Regions from separate parts of the Halomonas sp. B23F22_10 genome, predicted to be linked through region 1. Evidence: predicted binding sites of a transcription regulator. Region 1 holds the regulator's gene; the other holds the start of a gene.
What was found. The regulator PhoB, encoded in region 1, activates phosphate uptake and scavenging genes when phosphate is short. The targets are predictions, from matches to a motif close to TGTCATANNNNTGTCANA.
Positions count from the first base shown of each region.

Region 2: olsF (bifunctional ornithine lipid synthase OlsF) is a predicted target of PhoB. The motif match lies at 2,131-2,148, and genes of this name have one in related genera.

Region 1 is NZ_JBIEKF010000005.1:137,527-141,731, reverse strand. Features, by position in the region: gene cysZ (sulfate transporter CysZ) at 1-74, shown strand, start outside; gene phoR (phosphate regulon sensor histidine kinase PhoR) at 148-1,461, opposite strand; gene phoB (phosphate regulon transcriptional regulator PhoB) at 1,463-2,152, opposite strand; gene ubiA (4-hydroxybenzoate octaprenyltransferase) at 2,277-3,170, opposite strand; gene ACGTNF_RS12895 (chorismate--pyruvate lyase family protein) at 3,226-3,702, opposite strand; gene ACGTNF_RS12890 (NAD(P)/FAD-dependent oxidoreductase) at 3,841-4,205, shown strand, end outside.
Region 2 is NZ_JBIEKF010000004.1:171,276-175,480, forward strand. Features, by position in the region: gene oadA (sodium-extruding oxaloacetate decarboxylase subunit alpha) at 1-732, shown strand, start outside; gene ACGTNF_RS10580 (sodium ion-translocating decarboxylase subunit beta) at 747-2,069, shown strand; gene olsF (bifunctional ornithine lipid synthase OlsF) at 2,208-4,010, shown strand; gene ACGTNF_RS10590 (IMPACT family protein) at 3,951-4,205, opposite strand, start outside.

The DNA of each region.
Region 1 (4,205 bases):
TGGCCGGCGCGGTGCTGATGTGGGAAGACCACTATCGGGCGCTCGCGCCCGACCCCGCCCCGGCGAGGCGCTGACGCTCCAGGCGTCGTGATCGCGTGACCTCCCTCCGCCCGGCCTGCGTCGGGCGGAGTCGTGTCCGGGACGGAATCAGGCGCGCCGCGAGGACGGCGCGGCGTCGGTGAGGCGCGCGGCGGGGAAGATGCAGCGGAAGGTGGCGCCCTCGCCGAGCCGGGAATCGATCTCCAGCTGGGCATCGTGGCGCAGCAGCACGTGCTTGACGATGGCCAGCCCCAGGCCGGTGCCGCCGGTGGCGGTGCTGCGGCCCTTGTCGACCCGGTAGAAGCGCTCGGTCAGGCGCGGGATGTGCAGCGGGTCGATGCCCTCGCCGTCGTCCTCGACCTCCAGGCAGGCGCCGTCGCCCCAGGGACGCCAGCGCAGCACGATGCGGCTGTCCTCGCCGGCGTAGCGCACGGCATTGAAGGCCAGGTTGGAGACGGCGCTGTGCAGCTCCTTCTCCGAGCCGAGCAGGGCGCGGGGCTCGTCGATCTCCACCTCCAGTCGATGATGGCTCTCGGACAGCGCCTCGGCGTCGCGGCGCACGGCCTCGAGCAGGCTGGCCGGGTCGAGGTGGACGTCGTCGTGGCCGCCCTGGTCGTTCTCCAGCCGCGACAGCAGCAGCAGGTCGTTGACCAGGTTCTGCATGCGCCGGGTCTGGCTCTGCATCTGGCCGATGCCGCGGCCGAGGCGCTCCGGCAGCATCTCGGCCATGTCGCCGTAGGTCTCGAGGTAGCCCGTCAGCACGGTGAGCGGGGTGCGCAGCTCGTGGGAGACATTGGCCACGAAGTCGCGGCGCATCTGCTCGAGGCGGTGCAGGCGGGTGATGTCGCGGGCCATCACCAGGCGTTCGTCGTCGCCGTAGAGGGTGATCTGGAACTGCAGGATCAGGTTCTCGTCGATCGGCGAGCACAGCGTCAGCGGCTCGCGGTAGTCGCGGGCGTGGAAGTAGTCGACAAAGCTCGGGTCGCGGAGCAGGTTGGTGATGTGCTGGCCGCGGTCCAGGGTCGGCTTGAGGCCCAGCATCCGCTCGGCGGCGCTGTTCCACCACTCCATGTCGCCGTGGCGGTCGAGCATCACCACGCTGTCGCGCATCGCCTCGGAGGATTCCTGGATGCGGCTCAGGGTGTCGCGCAGCCGCCGCTGGGTGATGCGCTGCCCCTTCTGGTAGCGGTAGAGGCGGTCGAACAGTTCCCCCCACAGCCCCATCGCCGAGGGCGGCTCGTCATGGGGGTGATGGGTCAGCCATTCCTGCAGCGCGTGGAGCTGGCGCATCTGGTAGAAGAGGTAGATGGTGAGCCCCACGGCGAGGCCGAGGCCGCTCAGGGCGAAGGGCCAGCCGATCAGCGCGCCGGCGGCCACCAGGGACGCCAGCCGCCAACATTCGCGTCGCCACAGCCGGCCCATGTCAGGCCTTGGCGGAGAAGCGGTAGCCGGTGCCGCGCACGGTCTGGATCAGCTGCTGGTGCGGCTCGCCCAGCGCCTTGCGCAGGCGGCGGATATGCACGTCCACGGTGCGCTCCTCGACGTAGACGTTGCCGCCCCAGACCTGGTCGAGCAGCTGGCCGCGGGTGTAGGCGCGTTCCTGGTGGGTCATGAAGAACTGCAGCAGGCGGTACTCGGTGGGGCCGATCTCCAGCGACTGGCCGTCGATGCTGACGCGGTGGCTGACCGGGTCGAGCATCAGGCCCTCGACCTGGACCGGATCCTCGACGCCGCGCGGCGTGGCCCGGCGCAGGACCGCCTTGAGGCGCGCCACCAGCTCGCGGGGCGAGAAGGGCTTGGTGATGTAGTCGTCGGCCCCGGACTCGAGGCCCTGGATCTTGTTGTCCTCTTCGCCCTTGGCGGTGAGCATGATGATCGGCAGCTCCGAGGTGCCTTCCTCGCGCTTGAGCCGGCGGGCGAGCTCGACGCCGCTGGTGCCGGGCATCATCCAGTCCAGCAGCACCAGGTCGGGCTGGTGATCGACGACCATGGCGTGGGCGCTCTGGGCATTGTCCGCCTCGAGCACGCGATAGTCGGCCATCTCCAGCGCCACGGCGATCATCTCGCGGATGGGCGCTTCATCATCGACGATCAGTACGGTCTTGGCGGTCATCCCGGGGCCTCATGGTCGAGAGCAGTGACATATTGGTGACGATGACAGCATGTCCTTGTGACAATACCGTGACAGCCTCGTCCTGTCGCCCCCGCTCAGCGCCGCGGTTTTTTCCCGCCCGGCGTCACGCGCCGGCGCCCGGCCACAGCGACAGCGCGATGCCGGCGAACACCAAGAGCCCCGACCAGTGATTGTTGAGGAAGGCCTGGAAGCAGCGATCGCGATCGCGGTGGCGGATCAGCCGCTGTTGGTGGACGAAGGTCGCCGCCATGGCGGCCAGGCCGAGCCAGAAGAAGCCGGTGAGGCCGAGGCGCTCGCCGGCCCAGGCCAGCAGGGCGAGCGTGGCCAGCTGCAGCAGGCCGATGATCCGCTTGTCGGCGCGGCCGAACAGTACCGCGGTGGACTTGATGCCGATGCGCAGGTCGTCGTCGCGGTCGACCATGGCGTACTCGGTGTCGTAGGCCACGGTCCACAGCACGTTGGCGGCGAACAGCAGCCAGGCCTCCAGCGGCACATGGCCGAGCACCGCGCCGAAGGCCATGGGAATGGCCCACGAGAAGGCCGCGCCCAGCACCACCTGGGGCAGATGGGTGTAGCGCTTCATGAAGGGATAGACGAAGGCCAGGATCACGCCGCCCACCGACAGCATCACGGTGAAGGCATTGGTGAAGCACACCAGCACGAAGGCCGCCAGCACCAGGCCGGCGAACAGCCCCTTGGCCTCGCCTTCGCCGATGCGTCCGGTGGCCAGCGGACGTGACTTCGTCCGCTTCACGTGGCCGTCGAAGTGGCGGTCGGCGTAGTCGTTGACCACGCAGCCCGCGGCCCGCATCAGGTAGACCCCGGCGACGAAGATCAGCAGCAGCCGGCGCTCGGGAACGCCCTCGGCCGCCGTCCACAGCGCCCACAGCGTCGGCCACATCAGCAGCCAGGTGCCGATGGGGCGGTCGAGGCGCGTCAGGTGCAGGAAGTCGGGCAGCCGGGCCAGCCCCTTGGGGCGCATCAGGGAACGTTCCATGTGGGTCTCTCGGTTGAATCGGACGACGCGGGTTTCGGGCGATGCCAGACGCAGCCTATCGCGCCGGCAGGGCCAGGTCATCCGCCATGGCGTCGAGGAAGAACTCCTGGACCAGCACCGCGAAGCGGCCGTGGCGCAGCACCGAGCGGCGACCCCAGGGGCCGGGCGCGTCGTGGAAGGGCGCCGGGTCGGCGCTGACCTCGATGGGGCCGCGCTCGAGGCCGGGCTGGCGGAACAGCCAGTGCCCCAGCGAGCGCTCGCCGAGGCCCGCCAGCCGCTGGCCGTGCAGGCCGTGGAGCGGGGCCACCGAGCGCGCCATCACCCAGGAACGATCGCCGAGACACAGCGCGACCTCGCGCCGCCAGACCAGGCGGTCCGGCGCCGTGCCCAGCGCCATGGCCTCGTCGCGGCGCGGCCGGCCCAGGCGCTGGTCGAGCAGCCTGACCCGGAAGCGGCGAGGCGCGCCGGCCTCGATCAGCCGCTGGGTCAGCGAGCCCCGGGTGGCGATCCAGCGCCACCAGGCCGGGCTCATGGCGGGGCGTGCCGCCGCCAGGGGGCGCCAGCGGGGCGAAAGGGCCGGGGCGTGATTCACTGCGCGACTCCGCGTCCAATGCAAGGGGCGGCTAGTGTACCATGGCGGCCCGTCGCGCCCCCTGCAGCGAGGAGCCCCATGAGCGCACCCCTGACCATCATCGGCTCCGGCATGGCCGGGCTGGGCCTGGCGCGCCAGGTCCGGGCCCTGCAGCCCGAGCGCCCCATCACCCTGATCACCGCCGACGGCGGCGAGGACTACTCCAAGCCGCTGCTCTCCACCGGCTTCGCCAAGCGCCTGCCGCCGGATCGCCTGGCCTCGCTCAGCGCCCTGGAGGCGGCCGACCGGCTCGGCGTGACGATGCGCACGCACACCCGGGTCGAGGCCATCGATCCGGCCGCGCGGACCCTGGCCCTCGGCGCCGAGCGGCTGCCCTGGGGCGAGCTGGTGCTGGCCACCGGCGCGGCGCCGGCGCCGCCCTTCGCCATGCCCGAGGCGCTGGC
Region 2 (4,205 bases), on a different contig from region 1:
CGCTACAAGTCGATCTCCAAGGAGGTCCAGGCGCTGCTCAGGGGCGAGTACGGCGCCGCGCCGGCGCCCTACAACGCCGAGCTCCAGGCCCGCGTGCTGGAAGGCGGCGAGCCGATCACCTGCCGCCCGGCAGATCGCCTCTCCCCGGAGATGGACCGGCTGTCCGCCGAGCTCAAGGAGAAGGCCGGGGCCGAGGGCATCCGCCTCGCCGAGGGCGAGCGCGAGATCGACGACGTGCTGACCTATGCGCTGTTCCCCCAGATCGGCCTCAAGTTCCTCAAGCATCGCGACGACCCCGACGCCTTCGAGCCGGCGCCGAGCGCCCCGGCGGCCCGGTCCGCCGCGTCCTCGGCCCAGGCGCCCGCCGGTGGCCCCGAGACCTACACCGTCACCGTCAACGGCAAGTCCTACGTGGTCGAGGTCGCCGAGGGCGGCGAGATCGAGCACATCCAGGAGCAGGGCGGCGGCGCCGTTTCGACCGCCTCCGCGGCGCCGGCGGCCTCCTCGGGTGCAGCGTCGCCCGGCGAGACCATCAGCGCGCCGCTCGCCGGCAACATCTTCAAGGTCAACGTCAAGCCGGGTGACCGGGTCGCCGAGGGCGACGTGGTGATCATCCTCGAGGCCATGAAGATGGAAACCGAAGTGCGCGCGGCCAGCGCCGGCACCGTGTCGGCGGTGAACGTCGGCGAAGGCGACAGCGTGGCCGTGGGCGACGCCCTCGTCGTGCTCTAGAGGACGGACCCATGATCGACAAGATTCTGACCCTGTGGACCGGCTCGGGGCTCTACAACCTGAGCCTCGGCCAGGCGGCGATGATCGCCGTCTGCCTGCTGCTGCTGTGGCTGGCCATGGCCAAGAAGTTCGAACCGCTGCTGCTGGTGCCGATCGGCTTCGGCGGCATCCTGGCCAACATCCCCGAGGCGGGGCTGGCGCTGTCCGCCGCCGAGCAGGCGGCCCATCTGGGGCACCCGGAGCTGCTTCGCGAGCTGGCGGCGTCGCTGCAGATGACCCTGGCCCCGGGCGGCGACGTCGAGGCCTGGCGCCACGGCCTCGAGGAGGTGCTGCACGGCGATACCGCGCCGGAGCTGATCCGCGCCGCCAACGACGTGGCCCTGGGCGCCGGCTTCGCCCACGGCATGCTGTATCAGTTCTACAGCGTGGCCATCGCCTCCGGCATCGCGCCGCTGGTGATCTTCATGGGCGTCGGCGCCATGACCGACTTCGGGCCGCTGCTGGCCAATCCGCGTACCCTGTTCCTCGGCGCCGCGGCGCAGTTCGGCATCTTCGCGACCCTGATCGGCGCGGTGGGGCTGACCGCCATGGGCGTGATGGACTTCACGCTCAACCAGGCCGCCGCCATCGGCATCATCGGCGGCGCCGACGGCCCCACCTCGATCTACGTCTCGAGCATCCTGGCGCCGGAGCTGCTGGGGGCCATCGCGGTGGCATCCTACTCCTACATGGCGCTGGTGCCGCTGATCCAGCCGCCGATCATGCGCGCCCTGACGTCCAAGGGCGAGCGCGAGATCGCCATGACCCAGCTGCGGCCGGTGTCCAAGCGCGAGAAGATCGTCTTCCCGCTCAGCCTGCTGATCCTGGTGGTGCTGTTCCTGCCGGATGCGGCGCCGCTGCTGGGGATGTTCTGCTTCGGCAACCTGATGCGCGAGTGCGGCGTGGTGGAGCGGCTCTCCGATACCGCCCAGCACGCGCTGATCAACACCGTGACCATCTTCCTCGGCCTCTCGGTGGGCTCCAAGCTGATGGCCGACCGCTTCCTGGCCGTGGAGACCCTGGGGATCCTCGGGCTCGGCATGGTGGCCTTCGCCATCGGCACCGCCTGCGGCGTGCTGATGGCCAAGCTGCTCAACGCGGTCAGCAAGACGCCGATCAACCCGCTGATCGGCTCCGCCGGGGTCTCGGCGGTGCCCATGGCGGCGCGGGTGTCGAACAAGGTGGGGCTGGAGTCCAACCCCCACAACTTCCTGCTGATGCACGCCATGGGGCCCAACGTGGCCGGCGTCATCGGCTCGGCGGTAGCCGCGGGCGTGATGATCAAGTATCTCGGCTGAGCCCGTTTCGCCATGAGCCCGCCACACGGCGCCCCTCGGGGCGCCGTGTCGCGTTTCGGGGCGCCATCTTCCTGTCACCTGCCGGCCCTAGCCTGAGCGCAACGGCGCCGCGACGGCGTTCGGCGAGGAGGGGACGGCATGATCGATATCGAGCGGGCCCTGCGTGACAAGGCCCCGAGGCTGGCGGCCCGGCCGCCTTGGCTGTTCGGGCCGCTGGTGGCGGGGCTGCGGCGCCTGGTACACGAACGCGAGATCAACGACTTCCTGTCCCGGCACGGCGAGCTCGGCTGGTGCGAGTTCATCGACCGGGTGTTCGAGCATCTCGACGTCGGCTACACGCTGTCGTCGAAGGACCGCGAGCAGATCCCCGAGACCGGGCGGGTGGTAGTGGTCGCCAATCACCCGCTCGGCGCCCTGGACGGCCTGGCGCTGCTGCGCATGGTGGCCGAGGTGCGTCCCGACGTCAGCATCCTGGCCAACGATCTGCTGCTGCAGCTGGCGCCGCTGTCGGACGTGATCGTGCCGGTGGACAACCTCTCGCGGCGCGGGCTGCGCCGCAGCCTCGCGCGCATGACCGAGGCGCTGGAGGCGGAGCGGGCGGTGATCGTCTTTCCCGCCGGCGAGGTCTCCCGGGCCGGGCCGCGCGGGGTGCGCGACGGCAGGTGGCACTCGGGCTTCCTGCACGCCGCCCGTCGCACCAACGCGCCGCTGCTGCCGGTCCACGTTCGCGGCCGCAACTCCTCGCGCTTCTATGCCCTGACCTCGCTGCGCAGCGACATCGGCACGCTGCTGCTGCCCGGGGAGATGTTCCGCCAGCGCGGCCGGCACATCGCCCTGCGGGCCGGCGGGCCGATTCCGCTGGCGCAGTTCGATCGCGACGACCTGGCCACGCCGGTCAAGCTCAGGCTGCTGCGCAAGCACGTCTATCGGCTGGGGCGCGGCAAGCGCGGCGTGTTCGTCGGCGAGACCGGCATCGCCCGCCCCGAGCCGCGTCAGGCGCTGCGCGAGGAGCTGCGCGACGCCGAGTCGCTGGGCGAGACGGCCGACGGCAAGCGCATCCTGCTGGTCGACAGCCATCCCGACTCGGCGGTGATGCGCGAGATCGGCCGGCTGCGTGAGGTCGCCTTCCGCCGCGTGGGGGAGGGCAGCGGCCGCAAGCGCGACCTGGACGAGTTCGATGCCTATTACCGCCACCTGGTGCTGTGGGACGACCGCGACCTGGAGATCGCCGGCGCCTACCGGCTTGGCGAGGTGGGGCGGATCCTCGAGCGCCACGGCATCGAGGGGCTCTACAGCGCGACCATCTTCCATCTGGACCGTGCGCCCTGGGCGCAGTGGCGCCACGGCCTGGAGCTCGGGCGCAGCTTCGTCCAGCCGCGCTACTGGGGGCGGCGCAGCCTGGACTATCTGTGGGTCGGCCTCGGGGCCTACCTGCGTCGCCATCCTGAGGTGCGCTGGCTGTTCGGGCCGGTGACCCTGCCCAACCATCTGCCGCTCCTGGCCAAGGAGCTGCTGGTGAGCTACTACCGCCACTACCACGGGGACGGCGACAGCCGGATACGGCCGCGGGCGCCCTGGCGGCTCTCGCCGGCCGGGGAGCAGGAGGCGGCGCGGCTGTTTCGCGGTGACGATGCCAAGGAGGACTTCCAGCGCCTGCGCCACGGGCTGCAGGCGCTGGGGGCCGGCGTGCCGGCCCTCTACAAGCAGTACACGGAGGTCACCGAGCCCGGCGGCACGCGTTTTCTGGCCTTCGGTGTGGATACCGCCTTCGGCTACTGCACCGACGGCCTGGTGGCGGTGGACCTGGCGCGCCTGAAGCCGGAGAAGCGGGCGCGCTATATCGGCGCGGAGGGCGAGGCGGGCAGCGCCGGGCGGGCGGCCTCAGGCGGCGTCGGGGTCGAGGGTCTCGAGGCGTCCCTTGAGGCGGGAGGTGAGCGCTGAGAGGTCACGCTCGGTATCCCGGGGCCAGCCGAGCGTCAGCACCACGCCGTCGGCGCCGTAGTCGGCGGCGTCCACCGGGATGTCGCGCTCGGCGCACCAGGCCCGGGCCTGGGCCTCGCCGGCGAAGTCGACCTTCAGCCGCAGCGGGTCGCGCTCGGTGACCTCGCGGGTCGGCAGGGTCTCCAGCGCCTCGTT